2 regions of the Comamonas sp. CMM02 genome follow, and region 1 is predicted to be linked to the other one. Evidence: riboswitches for the same ligand, from Rfam matches in the RefSeq annotation. Region 1 holds a riboswitch; the other holds the start of a gene.
What was found. A riboswitch is a leader RNA that binds a small molecule or an ion and turns the genes downstream of it on or off. The one in region 1 is predicted to bind thiamine pyrophosphate.

Region 1 (4,334 bases):
TGACCTTGATCTTGATTGACGAAGTAGACAATGCATATGGCGACACCTACTCAGGGGCCATGGCCGCGCACAGCATCGTGCCGCGCTGGACTCTACGCCGCTGGGGCCTGGCTCTGACGCTGGTGTGCGTTCTGCTTGCACTGGTACTGCCCATGCACAGCATTGAGCCATTTTTATTGATGCTCAGCTCCGTGTTTGTGCCTTTGTTTGGTGTCATCCTGGGCCGTTTGGCATGGCAGTCAGCACCTCAGCGCCTGTCCCAAGCTGCCCAGTGGCTGCAAGATGCACACCATACCCATTGGCCTGCAGTGCTGCTGTGGCTGTCGGGCGTGGCGTTTTACCATCTCCTGCCCTCGATTGCAGCAGAAGCTGGCCGCTCAGTGCCAACATTGATTGTCTGCTTTGTCTTGGCGCGCTGGTTACCGCGCACACCAGCATCCCGCGTGTGATCAAGTGAGGGCAATTTGCAAGTTGTGTCTAGACGTTTCATCACTTAATATCGGCCGCAACGCGATGACGTCAGGATTTCGCTCTGCTTTTTGCGTGTCAAATCCAAAATCAGAAGCGCCATCCAAGGCATGATTCATGCCATTGCAGGCAACGCGTTATACGTAAGTGCCTCAACCATTGATTCACAGGAGTTATTACCGCGTGCTGCCTCAACTTGCCCTTCACCTGACCGGCCGCCTGCGCCGCGGCGGCATTGCTGCCCTGTTGCTGACAGGCGCTCTCGCCTCCGCCCCTACGTTGGCCCACGCACAAGAGTTTTTGAGCATCAAGGGCAAAACCGTCAACATCCGTGCAAAACCCAGCACGCAATCCGAAATTGCCTGGGAGCTGATCAACGGCTACCCCGTAGAAGTGATCGCCAAGCAAGACGATTGGGTCAAGGTCAAAGACTTTGAGGGGCCATTGGGCTGGGTGCACAAACCCCTGACATCGACCGAACCTCACTTTCTGGTGAAAGCCGACACCGTCAATCTGCGCTCGGGCCCTGGCACCAGCCACAGCGTGGTCACCAAGCTGAAGAAATACGACATTGTCAAAACCATTCAAAAGCAAGACGAATGGGCCAAAGTGCAAACGTCTGAAGGCCAGGAGGGGTGGATGCTGGAAAAACTGGGCTGGGGCTGGTAAGAGCTGCAATGTGGCAACTCTCCACCCAAAGAAAAACGGCGCTTTCAGCGCCGTTTTGTATTTTTAACGTGCCCGCCCTGAAGAACGCTTAGCTACGGAAGATGACTTGTGGCAGCGGCGCAAAGCCATGGTTCAGTGGCCCCTGCCCTTTGCCTGTGTGCACCTGCGCCCCGGAAGCAATGGCCCCGACAATGTAGGTGCGCGCACTTTCCACAGCAGCCACCAAATCAAAGCCCAGAGCCATGTGCGCAGCAATCGCCGATGACAGCGTACAACCCGTACCGTGTCCGTTGTGCGTGTGAATGCGCTGCGAGCCCAGCTCTTTGCGCAGGCCGCCAGCGCCTGCCAGCAAATCCATCACCCAGTCACCAGGCAAGTGACCACCTTTGAGCAACACATGGGGTGCGCCCATCTCCAGCAGGGCCTGGGCTGCAGATTCCATGTCACTGATGGCCGTAATCTTGCCGCCGATCAACCAGCCTGCCTCATCCAAATTGGGCGTAATCACGGTGGCCAGTGGAAACAGCTCGCGCACCAGCACATCTACGGTTTCGTCATGAATCAGCCTGTCGCCACTGGTGGCCACCATCACTGGGTCAAGCACTACATTGGTGATGCCATAGCTGCGGATCGCCTCGGCCACCACGTGCACCACTTCGGGGGCATGCAGCATGCCGATTTTGATGGCGTCGACACCAATATCCTGCATCACTGCGTCGATCTGGGCCTTGAGCATTTCCGGCGGAATGCCATGAATGCCTCGAACACCCAATGTGTTTTGCGCCGTGATGGCGGTAATGGCGGTCATGCCATAACAGCCCAAAGCGCTGAAAGTTTTAAGGTCGGCCTGAATGCCTGCGCCGCCACCACTGTCAGAGCCGGCGATAGAGAGCACACGGGGATAGCGCGGCAACTGGGTAGATGCACTGCTTGAAGGCAGGATTTGCGTAGTCATGCCAAAAATTATGACCCAAGCCAAGGCTTGTTCACATGCTGGCCTCGCAGTTGCCCCCCATATGATGTAATTGTCGCTTGCGGACGAAACAGGGGTGTCCTGCTGCGCCAAGCCTATCGCTTACGCGGCAAGCGACTGAGAAACACCCTGGGGCAATCGACATCACAGCATGTGCCCCGTCACCCGATCCAGATCATGCTGGCGTGGGGAGTTTCACCAGAGCGGCGGCCCGAGACGGCTGCAACGCCCGTTTTGTCCATGGCGATACCTAGCAACGGACGAAATACTGACCATGATCGCTCTCACCGCACCCTCTCACATTGCTATTTTGGGCGCAGGCCTGATGGGCCGTTTACTGGCTTTGGAGCTGGCGCGCGAAGGGCACCGCGTGGAAGTCTTTGAAGCCAAGGGGCCAGAGGCCGATGGTGCCGCTGCACGGGTGGCTGCCGCCATGCTGGCGCCTTTGGCTGAATCTGCGATCACCGAGCCTGGCGTAGTGCGCATGGGTCAGTACGGCCTGAACCGCTGGCCACAATTGATTGCCCAGCTGGACGATCACGTCTACTTCCAGCAAAACGGCACACTGGTGGTGTGGCACCGCCAAGATGCCGCCGATGCCAACCGCCTGTGCGGCCTGTTTGAGAAAAACCGCCGCATCAACCCCAGCCTGCCTGCACTGGAAACACTGACCAGCGACCGCTTGAATGAAGTAGAGCCAGCCTTGCAAGGCCGCTTTAACCAAGGCGTGTATCTGCCCGGCGAAGGCCAGCTGGACAATCGCCAGTTGCTGGCCACACTGGAAAAAACGCTGACCCGCCTGGGCGTCACCTTCCATTGGCATACCCCGCGCGAAACCACCGATTTCACCCCTGGCACCGCCCACCAGCCTGACCTTGTGATTGACTGCCGGGGCCTGGGTGCCCGCACTGAATGGCAGGACCTGCGCGGCATTCGCGGTGAAGTGGTGCGCGTGCACGCCCCCGAGGTGACACTGCAACGCCCCACGCGCTTGGTGCATCCGCGATACCCCCTGTACATCGCGCCCAAGGAAGATCACATCTTTGTCATTGGTGCTACCGAGATTGAATCAGACGACATGGGCCCGGCCAGCCTGCGCTCGGTCATGGAGCTGCTCAGCGCCCTCTACACCGTGCACTCCGGTTTTGCAGAAGCCCGTATTTTGGAAATTGCCACCCAGTGCCGCCCTACACTGCCTGACAATCTGCCTGCCGTGCGCTGGCTGGATGAGCGCATCTTGCAGGTCAACGGCCTGTACCGCCATGGCTACATGATCTCGCCAGCCATGCTGGACATCACGCTGCAAATCTTGCGCACCGGCAGCACCGAACTGGCGGCCAGTTTTGATGTGGCCGTGCATGACACGGCAGACGCTTAAATTTTGAAACGGGGGCCCGCGCCCCCTGCCTAAACGCCCATGAACATCACCATCAACCAGCAACCTGTGCAACTGCCTGCCAACGCCTCAGTGGCAGCCGCCATAGAGCACTGGCAAGCCAAGCCGCCGTTTGCGGTGGCCGTGAACACCAACTTTGTACCTAAATCACGCTATGCCATCCACCTGCTCGCCGAAGGTGACCGCATGGAAGTGATTGCTCCCGTCACCGGCGGCTAAACTGCTTGCCGCACATAATTTATACAGTCATATCAGCCTCTAGCACTTATCACAAAAGCGCTGGCAGCTCACAAATTCAGCCATGAGCAAATACACCGCCCCCGCAGACAGCTTGGTGCTGTACGGCCAGACCTTCCACAGCCGCCTGTTGCTTGGCACTTCACGCTATCCATCGCCCGCCGTGCTGGAAGCAGCGGTGGCCCGCGCCAAGCCTGCCATGGTGACGGCCTCGTTGCGCCGCCAGGGCAGCAATGCGGCCGAAACCGGTGCCAGCTTCTGGGAGCTGCTGCGCAAGCTGAATGTGCCCGTGCTGCCCAATACGGCAGGCTGCATGACCACACAGGAAGCCATCACCACCGCGCAGATGGCGCGTGAAGTGTTTGACACCCCCTGGATCAAGCTGGAGCTCATTGGCGATGACTACACCCTGCAACCCGATACGCTGAACCTGGTGGAAGCCGCATCCATCCTGATCAAGGAGGGTTTTCAGGTGCTGCCTTACTGCACCGAAGACTTGGTGCTGTGCCAGCGACTGGTAGACGTGGGCTGCCAGGCCGTCATGCCATGGGCCGCGCCCATTGGTACGGGCCGTGGTCCCGCCAACCCCTA
Region 2 (4,334 bases), on a different contig from region 1:
GCGGTGATGCGCTGGCCGTTGACCCATGCGGCTTGAAAGACACCGTCTTCAATATCGAGGCGATCCACGGGCGATTCGTAGCGAATTTCAACGCCCAGTTTTTCAGCGCTGCGGTAGTAGGCATTGACCAGCGCCTTGCCACCGCCCATGAAGAACGCGTTGGTGCGTGCCACGTGCAAAGCACCAGACAGTGGTGGCTGAAAGTGCACGCCGTGCTTGCGCATCCAGCTGCGGCAGGTGGAGGAGGCGCGGATCACCATGCGGGCCAGATGTTCGCTGGTGATACCGCCTGTGACCTTGAGCAAGTCTTGCCAGTACTCTTCTTCGGGGTAGGCCTCTACCAGCACGTCCTGCGGTGCATCGTGCATGCAGCGCAGGTTGCGGGTGTGGGCGGAGTTGCCGCCGCGCCATTCGCGCGGTGCGGACTCCAGCAGCAGCACGCGCGCACCTGCTTCGCGCGCCATCAGCGCGGCACACAGGGCGGCATTGCCACCACCGATGACCAGAACATCGGTGTCCATGAATCTCTCTCCTTGCAGTCTCACTCGTGGGGAATGTGAACTCTAGGCAGAACGTTCAGGGTGAGGCAGGTGGCAAATGGAATGGGGGTATCAGTTTTCGTGATGACTCAGCGTCGCGCCTGCCCATGCGCCACTGCTGACCAGTTGCCTGGTGCAGTCCAGCAGCACCACCCGGGCAGCCAGCGCGGCGGGTGAGAGCTCGTCCTCAGACAGACCGCACAGCATGGCGGGGCGGCGCACCTGTCCGTCAATGATTTCGGACCACTGAAACATTTCTTCAGCGGCGTGGTGCAGCTTGACGGCAGACCACGGCTGTACGGTGGCCCCCATGCCCGCCATGACGGCTTCCATCAGCAGGGGCAAACCATCAATTTCCAGTGCCATGTTCAAGGGAATGCCTGCGTGCGCAAACGCAGTAACGATGGAGTAGCGCAGCCCATGCGTGCCCGATGGCAGGATCAGCGGCACGCCCCGCAGCTGCGCCATGCTGGTGGTGGCTGTGTGCGGGCACACAGGGTGCTGCCTGGACTGAATGAGGTAGAGCTTTTCTTCCAGCAGCGGCAGCACGCTCCAGCGTCTTGCATTCTTGTCATCAAACAAGATGGCCAGATCCAGCTGGCGGGCATTGAGCAGGCTGGTCAGGTGCCCGGAGAGGGCAGACACCATGTGCAGGCGCACCTCGGGATAGCGCTCACGCATGGCTTTCATCAGTGGCAGACCCAGCACCGATGCAATGGTGGGAGACAGGCCAATGCTCACCGCGCCGGACAGCCGTGCTTGCTGTGCAGCCCGAATGGCCTGCTCGGCATGGCGCAGTGTGAGCTGTGCTTCGTGAAAGAAGGCAATGCCCGCTTCGGTCGGAACCGTGCCTTTGCTGGTGCGTTGCAGCAAGCGGGTGCTCAGCTCACCTTCCAGGCGGCTGATTTGCTGACTGAGTGCGGATTGCACCAGGTTCAGATCCAGTGCTGCACGGCTCATGGAACCGAGTTCTACAACGCGTACAAAGTAGCGCAACTGACGCAGTTCCATAGTCTGTCTGGGGTTTGAGTGGGGAATGTGGCACCGCTGTGCAAAGCTTGGATTACACAGCGGTGAACATAGTCTGTTCTTGCAGTGCTGTGCATGTGAGTAACGCGTATGACTTGGCGAATTTTCCACATCGCAAGGTTTTTGATGGCTGCAATGCTTCCATCTCAAAGGGCTAGGCAGGATACCTGCCGCTGCACGTGCACCAGCTGGTGCAATGGCCGAGGGTGAAAAAGTTTTACCCCTAGGGGGCCGCATGCAGCATGCGCTGTTGCTGCCAAAGGTCGGTATACTTTGAGCAGCTCCGGGGTGTGCGAAAGCGCTGAGATGTAAAAAGAGATTGAAAAATCTCTGATTTGCGAACCCGACGAACTTGATCCGGTTCATACCGGCGTAAGAAGAGCGGGACCCTGACGCAGGGCCAGTGAATGACAGCTTGATGGCATCTCCATGTCCTTGGCCGTGATTCATGCGGCACAGCACACCCCAGGCGCCTCGCGCACTGGGGTTTTGTCTTTTATGGACTGACCTCATGGCGCGTCAGCCATGGCCGGAATCAGCAGATTCTGGTTGGTAAAGACGATACCGAACCCTTGGTATCTCTTGCTTCACCAAGGTGCACCGTGGTCTGTGATGGACGCAGTCCATCGCAAGCTACGGCCAGATCAGAGCCACGCATTCCTCGGAGCGCTTTATCCCCGCTTTGGCCTTTGAGGAGACCGCGATGAACGCACCCGATTCCATCTTTACCCCCGCTGCTGGCAATGCACCAGATGCCACTCGTTTTGCGCAGCTGCTGGCCCAGTCGCGGCAGCCTTTTCCTGCATCCACCAAAAGCTATCTCAGCGGCGCATTGCACCCTGAGCTGCGCGTGCCGGTGCGTGATATTGCACTGACTAACGGCGAGCAGGTCAGTGTCTATGACACATCCGGCCCTTACACCGATCCTCAGGCGCAGATCGACGTGCGCCAAGGGCTGGCCAGCGTGCGCGGTGCATGGATTGAGGCGCGGGGCGACAGCGAGTTCTACGTGGGGCGCCCGCGCATGGCGCTCGATGATGGTGGCAAGCGCGGGGAAGAAGACAACCGCGTCGCGCAACTGCGCGCAGAAGCCGCCGCACTGCAGCGCCAGCCGCGCCGCGCTAAATCTGGCCAGAACGTGACCCAGATGCACTACGCCAAGCGCGGCATCATCACGCCGGAGATGGAATATGTGGCGCTGCGTGAAAACGGTCGCCGCGAGTGGATGCAGCAATACCAGCAAGACACCGCACGTGAAGCGCGTCTGGCCGGTAACAGTCTGGGCGCCTCCATTCCAAAAATCATCACCCCTGAGTTTGTGCGTGACGAAGTGGCCCGTGGCCGCGCCATCATTCCGGCAAACATCAACCACCCCGAAATTGAACCCATGGCGATTGGCCGCAATTTCAAGGTCAAGATCAACGCCAACATCGGCAACTCTGCCGTGACGTCCAGCATCGAAGAAGAAGTGGAAAAGCTGGTCTGGGCCATTCGCTGGGGTGCGGACAACGTGATGGATCTGTCCACCGGCAAGAACATTCACACCACGCGTGACTGGATCGTGCGCAACTCGCCTGTGCCAATTGGCACGGTGCCGATTTACCAGGCACTGGAAAAGGTGGGCGGCATTGCCGAAGACCTGACCTGGCCTATCTTTCGCGACACACTGATTGAGCAGGCCGAGCAGGGGGTGGACTATTTCACCATCCACGCGGGTGTGCGTCTGGCCTATATCCACCTCACGGCGCAGCGCCGTACGGGCATTGTCTCGCGTGGCGGCTCCATCATGGCCAAGTGGTGCATGGCACACCACCGCGAGAGCTTCCTGTACGAGCACTTTGAAGACATCTGCGACATCATGAAGCAGTACGACGTGAGCTTCTCGCTGGGCGATGGTCTGCGTCCCGGCTGCGCATCTGATGCCAACGATGAAGCACAGTTTGCTGAACTGGCTACGCTGGGCGAGCTGACGCAAGTGGCCTGGAAGCACGATGTGCAAACCATGATCGAAGGCCCCGGGCATGTGCCTTTGCACATGATTCAGGCCAACATGACCGAGCAGCTCAAAACTTGCCACGAAGCGCCGTTTTACACACTGGGCCCGCTGACCATCGACATTGCTCCCGGTTACGACCACATTGCATCGGCCATTGGCGCGGCCATGATTGGCTGGATGGGAACGGCCATGCTGTGCTACGTAACGCCCAAGGAACATCTGGGCTTGCCCGATCGTGATGACGTCAAGCAAGGCATCATTGCGTACAAGATTGCGGCGCACGCCGCTGATGTGGCCAAGGGCCATCCGGGTGCACGTTCACGCGATGATGCACTGAGCCAGGCGCGCTTTGACTTCCGCTGGGAAGATCAATTCAACCTGGGCCTGGACCCTGACACGGCCCGCGCCTTTCACGACGAAACCCTGCCCAAGGACAGCGCCAAAGTGGCTCACTTTTGTTCTATGTGCGGCCCCAAATTCTGCTCCATGAAAATCACGCAGGAAGTGCGTGAATTCGCAGCCGCCAAGGGGCTGGCTGAGGGACAGGGCATTGCAGCTGGCATGCAGGCCAAAGCAGAGGAATTTAACCGCACGGGTGGGCAGCTCTACATTCCATTGACCAAAGTGCAGGCATAAGCCGCATGTAGCGGATGACTGACCCAGGTGGCTGGGCGTCCGCTTTGAAAGCACTGAGACATCCACGAAGCGCGACTGAAATGGCTGCTGCCATCAGCAGTGCGCGCTTCGTGGCTCTCGGTGCTTTTGCAGTT

Region 2: linked by a shared signal. The riboswitch ahead of thiC (phosphomethylpyrimidine synthase ThiC) and the one ahead of thiO (glycine oxidase ThiO) in region 1 are both predicted to bind thiamine pyrophosphate.

Annotation. Positions count from the first base shown of each region.
Region 1 is NZ_JACUZW010000002.1:846,778-851,111, reverse strand. It holds gene IB213_RS09095 (cytosine permease) at 1-449, shown strand, start outside; gene IB213_RS09090 (SH3 domain-containing protein) at 652-1,137, shown strand; gene thiD (bifunctional hydroxymethylpyrimidine kinase/phosphomethylpyrimidine kinase) at 1,226-2,092, opposite strand; TPP riboswitch at 2,173-2,319, shown strand; gene thiO (glycine oxidase ThiO) at 2,385-3,488, shown strand; gene thiS (sulfur carrier protein ThiS) at 3,528-3,725, shown strand; gene IB213_RS09070 (thiazole synthase) at 3,808-4,334, shown strand, end outside.
Region 2 is NZ_JACUZW010000001.1:830,933-835,266, forward strand. It holds gene tcuA (FAD-dependent tricarballylate dehydrogenase TcuA) at 1-521, opposite strand, end outside; gene IB213_RS03835 (LysR family transcriptional regulator) at 612-1,550, opposite strand; TPP riboswitch at 1,843-1,964, shown strand; gene thiC (phosphomethylpyrimidine synthase ThiC) at 2,272-4,200, shown strand.